DNA from 3 places in the Streptomyces sp. NPDC034037 genome. Region 2 is predicted to be linked to each of the others. Evidence: riboswitches for the same ligand, from Rfam matches in the RefSeq annotation. Region 2 holds a riboswitch; each other region holds the start of a gene.
The links. Region 2 has a riboswitch for cobalamin ahead of ACZ516_RS23030 (ribonucleoside-diphosphate reductase subunit alpha). Riboswitches for the same ligand answer to the same signal wherever they lie in the genome.
Positions count from the first base shown of each region.

Region 1 (3,264 bases), on a different contig from region 2:
ATCAGCTCCCGGGCCAGCGCCGACCACAGGGGGCGGGCCCGGGCCAGATAGGCGGCGGGCAGACCGCTGGCGGCGAACAGCTGCCCGGCCAGCCCCATCAGCAGATCGCCCACCAGCATCGCCAGCGACCTGCCGTCGGCCGACGCGCGGGGACGGTCGGGCACACAGTCCCGCAGGGCCACCTGGGCGGTGGGGCGGCCGTGCCGCAACGGGCTGTCGTCGATGAGGTCGTCGTGCACGACCGCGGCGGCGTGCACCAGCTCCATCGAGGCCGCCGCCCGCACCAGCGCGTCACTGTCGGGCTGGCCCACCCCGCGCCAGCCCCAGTAGCAGAAGGCCGCCCGCAGCCGCTTGCCGTCCGCGACGGCCGCCTCCAGCTGCTCGGCCACCGGATGGAGAAGCGGATCGACGTCCGCGAAGCGTTCGGCCTCCTGGCCGACGAACGCACGCAGCACCGCGTCGACACGGTCCTTGAACCGTGCGGGTTCCCACAGGTCAGAGGCCATCGGCGGCCCGCCGAGCCAGCGCGCGCCGGGCCAGGATCTCCAGGTGGGCCGGAGGCACCGCCGCGTACCGGTCCCGCACCAGGCGCCCGCGCACCAGCAGATCGTGCTCGGCGTCCGCCGCCAGGTCCGCCGCGTCCGAGCGGTGCAGCAGCCCTCGTACCGTCCCCACCGCCGTGCCCAGCGTGCTGACCCCGAGGTCGGCCAGCCCCGCCGCCAGCAGCACCGCCCGTTCACCGAGGCCGACGATGCGGCTCGCTTCCCGCGTCATGACATGTCCCCCTGAAGCACATTCCGCCGGGGCACGTCCGCCCGGCGGCCGTCTCGTGTCGCCGCTCACAGGATGACCGCACGCCGGGCGCGGCCCGGCCGGAACTCACGATCGAGTGACCGCCGCGCTTCGTGTTGCCGACCCGCCGCACGGGCGTTGCTGGAGCGAACCGGGAGCCCTCGTGGGGCCGTTCCCGCAGGGTGCCGGGCACGTCTGACCACGATCGGAATCGCCCGGGCAAGTTGTCAGGCCCCTCCGTCGCGCACTAATGTCACCACGCCTTGGTGAACGGGAAATCCGGTGTGATGCCGGTGCGGCCCTCGCCACTGTGATCGGGAAGTCCGGCTCCAGCCCTCGCGGCAGCCACTGGGCACACACGTGCCCGGGAAGGCGGAGTCCGGTCGGTACGACCCGTCAGCCAGGAGACCGGCCAAGGCACGTTGTCCATCCACGAGGTGCTGGAGAGGGTCTGCTGAGCCATGCACATAGCCGAGGGTTTCCTCCCGCCGGCGCACGCGATCGCCTGGGGCGTAGCGTCCGCGCCGTTCGTCGTCCACGGAGTCCGTCGTCTGACCCGTGAGGTCAAGGAACACCCCGAGAGCACCCTGCTCCTGGGAGCCGCCGGGGCCTTCACCTTTGTTCTCTCCGCCCTGAAGATTCCGTCCGTGACGGGCAGTTGCTCGCATCCGACGGGCACCGGACTGGGCGCGATCCTGTTCCGGCCGCCGATCATGGCGGTGCTCGGCACCATCACGCTGCTGTTCCAGGCCCTGCTGCTCGCCCACGGCGGGCTCACCACCCTGGGCGCCAACGTGTTCTCCATGGCGATCGTCGGGCCGTGGGCCGGATACGCCGTCTACCGGCTGCTCAGGCGGTTCGACGTACCGCTGATGGCCGCCGTGTTCTTCGGTGCCTTCGTCGCCGACCTGTCCACGTACTGCGTCACCAGCGTCCAGCTGGCCCTGGCGTTCCCGGACCCCGGCAGCGGCTTCCTCGGCGCGCTGGGCAAGTTCGGCGGGATCTTCGCCGTCACGCAGATCCCCCTCGCCGTCAGCGAGGGGCTGCTCACCGTCCTGGTCATGCGGCTGCTCGTGCAGTCCAGCCGGGGCGAACTCGCGCGGCTCGGGGTGCTGCCGCAGGGCAAGCGGCCCACTACGCCGCACGAGACCCCCGCGAAGCAGCAGACGCAGGAGACGCAGCAGACGCAGGAGACGCACAGGGAGGCCAGCGCCTGATGAGCCGGAACACGAAGATCAACATCTTGCTGCTCGTGGTCGTGGCGGCGCTCGCGGTGCTGCCCCTGGCGCTCGGGCTCGGCGACCACAAAAAGGAACCGTTCACCGGTGCCGACGCCCAGGCCGAGACGGCGATCACCGAGATCGAGCCGGACTACAAACCGTGGTTCTCGCCCCTGTACGAGCCGCCCTCCGGCGACATCGAATCCGCGCTCTTCGCCCTCCAGGCGGCCCTCGGCGCCGGCGTCCTCGCGTACTACTTCGGTCTGCGCAAGGGCCGCAGGCAGGGCGCCGAACGCCGGCAGGCGCAGGAGGCGCACGCCGGGCAGCCCCCGGGGGACGAGGGCGCCGAGCCCGGGCCCGGGCAGCTCTGACCGCCAGTGCTGCCCATCGACGTGGCGGCGCACAGCAGTCGCTGGCGCCGCCGCCACCCCGTGGACAAGGCCGTGCTCGGGCTCGGCCTCACCCTCCTCGCGATCTCCCTGCCGCCCTGGCCGGGCGCCGCCCTGGTCGCGGCCACCGCGCTCGTCCTGCTGCTCGGCCCGGCGGGGGTGCCGCCGCGCAAACTGTGGCGCGCCTACCGTGTACCGCTCGGCTTCTGCGTCACCGGAGCGCTGACCCTGCTCGTCCAGCTCGGCGGCCCCGACGGGTTCGTCACCCTCGCGGAGTCGGGGCCCGCGCGGGCGGGAGGCCTGCTCCTGCGCACCTCGGCGGCCTCGCTCGGCGTGCTCCTGTTCGCCTTCACCACCCCCATGTCGGATCTGCTGCCCCGCCTGGTCAAGGCGGGCATCCCGGCGCCCGTCGTGGACGTCGCCCTGGTGACCTACCGGATGAGCTTCCTGCTCCTGGACGCCATGACCCGCATCCGCCAGGCGCAGGCGGCACGCCTCGGCCACACCACACGGGCCGCCACCTGGCGCTCCCTCGCGGGTCTGGGCGCCACGTCGTTCGTGCGGGCCTTCGACCGGGCGAGCCGGCTGCACGGCGGACTCGCCGGACGCGGCTACGACGGCACCTTGCGGGTGCTCGTGCCCGAGGCCCGCGTCTCGCGGCGGTTCGTGGGAGCGGGCGTGGCACTCCTGGCGGCCCTGACCGCCCTCACCTTCGTCATGGAAAGGCTTCTTGGATGAGCGAGCCCCTGCTGGTGCTGCGCGGTGCCTCCTACGCGTACGAGGACGGGCCGGCCGTCCTCAGCGACCTGGACTTCGACGTCACCGAGGGCAGGGCACTCGTGCTGCTCGGGCGCAACGGCAGC
Region 1 is NZ_JBVISC010000003.1:211,626-214,889, reverse strand. Features, by position in the region: gene ACZ516_RS11515 (polyprenyl synthetase family protein) at 1-506, opposite strand, end outside; gene ACZ516_RS11510 (polyprenyl synthetase) at 496-774, opposite strand; cobalamin riboswitch at 1,040-1,223, shown strand; gene ACZ516_RS11505 (energy-coupling factor ABC transporter permease) at 1,254-2,009, shown strand; gene ACZ516_RS11500 (energy-coupling factor ABC transporter substrate-binding protein) at 2,009-2,383, shown strand; gene cbiQ (cobalt ECF transporter T component CbiQ) at 2,390-3,139, shown strand; gene ACZ516_RS11490 (energy-coupling factor ABC transporter ATP-binding protein) at 3,136-3,264, shown strand, end outside.
Region 1: it holds a riboswitch for cobalamin, as region 2 does, so the genes downstream of both, ACZ516_RS11505 (energy-coupling factor ABC transporter permease) here and ACZ516_RS23030 (ribonucleoside-diphosphate reductase subunit alpha) in region 2, are expected to answer to the same signal.

Region 2 (3,264 bases):
GCCATGTCGATCAGGCCGCGCTGCGGGATCTCCCACGCGGTGCGGTACAGCGCGCGGACGTCCTCGGGGATCCAGCCGAAGCCCTGCACCGAGCCGTTGGCCTCGCGCAGCGCCTCGCGGGTCTGCGCGTCCCACACGCCGAGCCGCTTCAGCTCCTGCACGAGGTAGGCGTTGACCTGAAGGAACTCCCCGCTGAGCGTCTCGCGCTTGAAGAGGTTGGAGACCTGCGGCTCGATGCACTCGTACACGCCCGCGATGGAGGCGATGGTGGCGGTCGGCGCGATGGCCAGCAGCAGCGAGTTGCGCATGCCGGTCTCGGCGATACGTTCCCGCAGCGCCGCCCACCGCTCCGGCCAGGTCAGCTCGACGCCGTAGTGGTCCGGGTGCAGCACGCCCCGCGCGGTGCGGGTCTTCTCCCAGGCGGGGAGCGGGCCGTTGCGGACGGCGAGGTCGGCGGAGGCCTCGTACGCGGCGAGCATGATCCGCTCGGCGATGCGGGTGGAGAGGGCACGCGCCTCGGGGGAGTCGAAGGGCAGCTTCAGCCGGAAGAAGACGTCCTGGAGGCCCATCGCGCCGAGGCCCACCGGGCGCCACTTGGCGTTGGAGCGCCCCGCCTGCTCGGTCGGGTAGAAGTTGATGTCCACGACGCGGTCGAGGAAGGTGACGGCGGTGCGGACGGTCTCGTCGAGGCGCTCCCAGTCGATGTCGCCGCTCGCCGCGTCCACGAAGGCGCCGAGGTTCACCGAGCCGAGGTTGCACACGGCCGTCTCGCCGTCGTCCGTGACCTCCAGGATCTCCGTGCAGAGGTTGGAGGAGTGCACGGTGTGGCCGGGCTCCGCCGTCTGGTTGGCGGTGCGGTTGGCGGCGTCCTTGAACGTCATCCAGCCGTTTCCGGTCTGCGCGAGGGTGCGCATCATGCGGCCGTACAGATCGCGGGCCGGGATGGTCTTCTTCGCGAGCCCGGCGGCCTCGGCCTCGCGGTAGGCGGCGTCGAACTCCTCGCCCCACAGGTCGACCAGCTCGGGCACGTCGGCCGGGGAGAACAGCGACCAGTCCTGGTCGGCGGCGACCCGGCGCATGAACTCGTCCGGGATCCAGTGCGCGAGGTTGAGGTTGTGCGTGCGCCGCGCGTCCTCACCGGTGTTGTCGCGCAGCTCCAGGAACTCCTCGATGTCGGAGTGCCACGTCTCCAGGTAGACCGCGGCGGCCCCCTTGCGCCGGCCGCCCTGGTTCACGGCGGCGACCGAGGCGTCCAGGGTCTTCAGGAACGGCACGATGCCGTTGGAGTGCCCGTTCGTGCCGCGGATCAGCGAACCCCGGGAACGGATGCGGGAGTACGAGAGTCCGATGCCGCCCGCGTGCTTGGAGAGCCGCGCGACCTGGTGGTAGCGGTCGTAGATGGAGTCCAGCTCGTCCAGCGGGGAGTCGAGGAGGTAGCAGGAGGACATCTGCGGGTGGCGGGTGCCGGAGTTGAAGAGCGTCGGCGAGGACGGCAGATAGTCCAGGCGGCTCATCAGGCGGTACAGCGCGGCGACCTCGTCGAGCGCCCGCTCGCTGCCGTCCTCCGCCAGGCCGCTCGCCACGCGCAGCATGAAGTGCTGCGGGGTCTCGATGACCTGCCGGGTGATCGGGTGGCGCAGCAGATAGCGGCTGTGCAGCGTGCGCAGGCCGAAGTACTCGAAGCGGAAGTCGGCGCCGTCGGCGAGCGCGCCCTCCACCAAAGCGTCGAGCCGGGCCGCGTGCGCCGTCACGAAGGACGCCGTGCGGTCGGCGATCAGGCCCTCGCGGTGGCCGACCGCGACGGAGTCGGTGAAGGAGCGCACGCCCTGCGTCGCCGCCTCCTCGCGGATGCCGATCGACAGGAGCCGCGCCGCCAGCTTGGAGTACGCCGGGTCCTCGGAGATGAGCCCCGCGGCCGCCTCGGTGGCCAGCGCCCGCAGCTCGGCCTCGTCGGCCCGCGCCGAGCGGCCGCGCAGCGCGGCGGCGGCCACCCGGCCGGGGTCGGCGTCGGGCAGGTCGGCGGTGAGGTCGGTCAGGGTGCGCAGCAGCGCGGTCCCCGGCCCGTCGGTTCCTTCGGCGTCCTGAAGGGTCGGCACCGAAGGCGTCGACGGCGCTGACGCGGGTTCGGCAGGCGCGATGGTCACGTGGGGGCACTCCCTCGCTCGGCTCTGGGCCAGGGGGGAGGGATGGGCGCACACGGGCGCACCCGGGCAGGGCGGCGTACCGCGTCCACCGGCCCACTCCACGAGGCCCGGACGGTCGGCACCCGGACCGGACGGTACGGGTGCGCTGTCGGCAGGTCCTCGGACTCCGCGTACGCCGAATGCGTACACATGCACCGTTGCGGGACAGTTCCGGACTTGCACCGGATTCCCCTGCGGCGACAGCGAGCACGAGCATACATCTTGTGCCGGGCCCTGGAGGCGGGCCCACATCTTGTGTCGGCTCGCGGGGTGCGGTGCCTACAACGTCAGCATGTACGCCAGCAGCGGCACCGTCTCGATGGGCCTCCAGTCGCGCTCGGGCGTGCGCCGGAAGCCCAGGCGCTCGTACAGCCGGTGGGCGGTGCGCATCGACGTCTGGGTGGACAGGACGAGCCCGGTGCGGCCCGCGTCCCGGGAGCGCCGCACGCACTCCCGTACGAGCGTCTCGCCGACGCCCCTGCCGCGGGCCTCGGGGGAGACGGCCAGCATGCGGATCTCGGCCTCGCCGGCGCGGGCGATGTCGGCCATCGGGCCGCCGGACGGCACGTAGGTGACGCAGCCGAGCGCCTTGCCGTCCGCCGCGGCCACCAGGACCTCGGCCGCGGCCGCGCGCGCCGCCACGTCGCGCAGCACCGCGAGGTAGGGGTCGTCCGCCCCGAAGTCCAGGTGGCCGTCGGCGAGATAGGCCTGTGCGGTGAGGGCGCCGAGCGCCTCGTACTCGTCGGGGTGCGCGGGTCTGATCGTGAGGGCGCTGATGTCCATGCGGCGCAGTGTGCAACACGGGCACGGCGAAGGGCCGCCGATTTTCCGGCGGCCCTTCGTCACGGGTCGTTGGTCACGGCGGCCCTGTGTCACGGGGGCGTGCTCAGTGCGCGGCGCCCGCGGTCGCCGGCGGCAGCTCCTCGACGACGCCGGGGTCGCCCGCGTCCGCGGTGTAGTCCTCGGGGGAGGTCTCGTCGATGCCGTCGGGGGCCTTCAGCGCCCGCATGGCGAAGGTGAGGACCACCGTCACGACCACGTTCAGGACGAACGCGGTGAGGCCGATGTAGCCGATCTCGCC
Region 2 is NZ_JBVISC010000006.1:407,181-410,444, reverse strand. Features, by position in the region: gene ACZ516_RS23030 (ribonucleoside-diphosphate reductase subunit alpha) at 1-2,144, opposite strand, end outside; cobalamin riboswitch at 2,278-2,400, opposite strand; gene ACZ516_RS23025 (GNAT family N-acetyltransferase) at 2,463-2,966, opposite strand; gene mctP (monocarboxylate uptake permease MctP) at 3,070-3,264, opposite strand, start outside.

Region 3 (3,264 bases), on a different contig from region 2:
ATCTCCGTGAAGCTCTTCGGCGAGCTGGAGTTCTGGTTCTCGATGGTCAAGGTCACCGCCATCATCGGCATGATCCTGATCTGCGTCGGCATCCTCACCATCGGCTTCTCCGACGCCGGTGACACCGCCTCCGTGGCCCACCTGTGGAACCAGGGCGGTTTCTTCCCCAACGGCATCGGCTCCACGCTGATGACGCTGCAGATCGTGATGTTCGCCTTCCTCGCCGTCGAGCTGGTCGGCGTCACCGCGGGCGAGTCCAAGGACCCGAAGACCGTCCTGCCCAAGGCCATCAACACCGTGCCGTGGCGCATCGCCGTCTTCTACGTCGGCGCGCTGATCATGATCCTGTCGGTCGTGCCGTGGACGCACTTCAAGCCCGGCGTCTCGCCGTTCGTCGCGGCCTTCGAGGAGATGGGCCTCGGCATCGGCGCCGCGATCGTGAACTTCGTGGTCCTCACCGCCGCGCTCTCCTCCTGCAACTCCGGCATGTACTCCACCGGCCGCATGCTGCGCGACCTGGCGCTCAACGGCCAGGGCCCGAAGTTCTTCACCAGGCTCACGAAGAACGGCCTGCCGCTGATCGGCACCACCGCCTCCGCCGCGTGCATGCTGGTCGGCGTCTGGATCAACTACCAGTGGCCCGGCAAGGCGTTCACCTACGTCGTCTCCTTCGCGACCATCTCCGGCATGTGGGCCTGGATCATGATCCTGGCGTGCCAGATCCGCTACCGCCGCAAGGCCGACCGCGGTGAGCTGCCGCAGTCCACCTTCCGGGCGCCCGGAGCCCCGTACACGAGCTGGTTCGCGCTCCTGTTCATCGGCATGGTCATCGTGATGATGGGCATCGACGAGGACAACCGGATCTCGCTGTACGCCGCTCCGGTGTGGGTCGCGATCCTCGCGGGCTCCTACCTGATCCTCAAGAAGCGCAACCCGGAGGCCGCCGCCTTCAACAAGCGCAAGACCCCCGCCGTCGCCTCCGCCGGCGAACCGGGGGCCAAGGACTGACACCCGCCCCTCGGGGCACCTGTCCAGCATTCGGGCCCGCCCGTACCGCATTCCGGTACGGTGCGGGCCCTCTGCTTATCCTGACTGCCATGCTGACCCTGACCCAGGCCCTCCACGACCAGATCGTCGCGCACGCGCGCCAGGACCACCCCGACGAGGCCTGCGGCGTGGTCGCGGGCCCCGCCGGCACCGACCGCCCCGAGCGGTTCATCCCGATGCTGAACGCCGCGCGCTCGCCCACGTTCTACGAGTTCGACTCGGGCGACCTGCTCAAGCTCTACCGCGAGATGGACGACCGCGACGAGGAGCCGGTGATCGTCTACCACTCGCACACCGCGACCGAGGCCTACCCCTCCCGCACCGACATCACCTACGCCAACGAGCCCGGCGCCCACTACGTCCTGGTCTCCACCGCCGACACCGACGACGCGGGCCCCTTCCAGTTCCGCTCGTTCCGCATCGTGGACGGCGAGGTCACCGAGGAAGAGGTGCGCGTGGTCCAGGCATACTGAGCCCGACATCCTCGGGCGGCGGGAGCCAGGAAGCCGGTGCGAATCCGGCACGGTCCCGCCACTGTGACCCCACCCCCGCATCGGGGGCGGGGGAGTCAGGAACTGACCTGCCGCCCGCACTCCACGCAACGCGGGGGACGCGGAAATCCCCCGGAGGAGGCAGTTCAGCCATGTCCCGAGCCCTGCGCGCCCTGACCGCCGCCGCCCTGCTCGTCCCGCTCGCCGCGTGCTCCTCGTCCGCACCCGATGACGCCGGGCCCGCCGCCAAGGCCGCCGGATTCCCGTACACCGTCACCAACTGCGGTGTGCGGACGACGTACGAGGCACCCCCCGAGCGGGCCGTCACCATGAACCAGCACGCCACCGAGGTGATGCTGGAACTGGGCCTGGCGGACCGCCTCGTCGGCACCGCCTACCTCGACGACAAGGTCCTGCCGAAGTACGAGAAGGCGTACAAGTCCGTCCCTGTGCTCGCCAAGGAGTACCCCTCCTACGAGAAGCTCCTCGCCACCGACCCCGACTTCGTCTACGGCGGTTACGCCAGCGCCTTCCTCGCCGGCGACGGCCGCAGCCGCTCCGCGCTCGCCGAGTCCGGCATCGAGAGCCGCCTCAACGTCGAGGGGTGCGCGAAGCGAGCCGTCTCCATGGACGACGTCTACCGCGAGGTGCGCGAGGTCGGCTCGACCTTCGGGGTGCGCGAGCGCGCGGACACGTGGGTGAGCGGCGCGAAGCGGGAGTTGGCCGCCACCGAGCAGAAGACGAAGGGCGGGAAGCCGGCGTCCGTCTTCGTCTACGACAGCGGCGACAAGACGGCGTTCACGCTGGGCGGCCGGGGCATCGGCAACGACATCGTCGAGCGGGCGGGCGGCCGCAACGTCTTCGCCGACCTCGGCAGGTCCTTCGGCGACGCGTCCTGGGAGAAGGTCGTCGAACGCAAGCCGGAGGTCGTCGTGATCCTCGACTACGGCGCCACGAGCGTCGCCCAGAAGAAGAAGCGCCTCCTCGACGACCCGGTCCTGGCGGACGTCCCCGCGATCAGGAACAAGCGGTTCGCGGTGCTTCCCCTGTCGGACGTGGTGACAGGAGTACGAGCCCCGGAGGCGGTGCGGAAGCTGGCGGCCCAGCTGTGAGCACCCCCCCAGCCCGTCCGGCGCCTGATCCAGCCCGGGGGAGGCAAAATTCAGCCCGTCCGGCGCCTCTTCCAGCCCGGGGGAGGCAAATTCCAGCCCGTCCGGCGCCTCTTCCAGCCCGGGGGAGGCAAATTCCAGCCCGTCCGGCGTTTGAGGACGAGCCCGAAGGGCGACAGACGGAACTCCAAGGGGCACCGCCTCTTGACCCTGACGGGACTGACCGCAGCCCTAGCGGCAGCGACCCTCGCAGGCCTGGCCCTGGGCTCCGTACCCATCCCCCCGTCCCACGTCCTGGACATCCTGACGGGCCGCGCGGAACCCTCCCCGTTCCGCACCATCGTCCTGGACGTAAGACTCCCCAGAGTCATACTGGGCGCCACCGTAGGAGCCGGACTGGCAGTCATCGGCACCGTCCTGCAGGCCCTCGTCCGCAACCCCCTCGCGGACCCCTTCCTGCTCGGCGTCTCCTCGGGCGCCTCCGTCGGCGCGGTCTCGGCGATCGTCCTCGGCGGCGTCTTCGGCCTGGGCGCGGCTCTCAGCACCGCCGTCACCATCCCCGCCGCCTCCTTCGCGGGCGCCCTGATCTCCCTGGCCCTCGTCTACGCCCTGGCCCG
Region 3 is NZ_JBVISC010000001.1:1,254,811-1,258,074, reverse strand. Features, by position in the region: gene ACZ516_RS05525 (amino acid permease) at 1-1,008, shown strand, start outside; gene ACZ516_RS05520 (M67 family metallopeptidase) at 1,098-1,520, shown strand; cobalamin riboswitch at 1,524-1,645, shown strand; gene ACZ516_RS05515 (ABC transporter substrate-binding protein) at 1,691-2,650, shown strand; gene ACZ516_RS05510 (FecCD family ABC transporter permease) at 2,852-3,264, shown strand, end outside.
Region 3: it holds a riboswitch for cobalamin, as region 2 does, so the genes downstream of both, ACZ516_RS05515 (ABC transporter substrate-binding protein) here and ACZ516_RS23030 (ribonucleoside-diphosphate reductase subunit alpha) in region 2, are expected to answer to the same signal.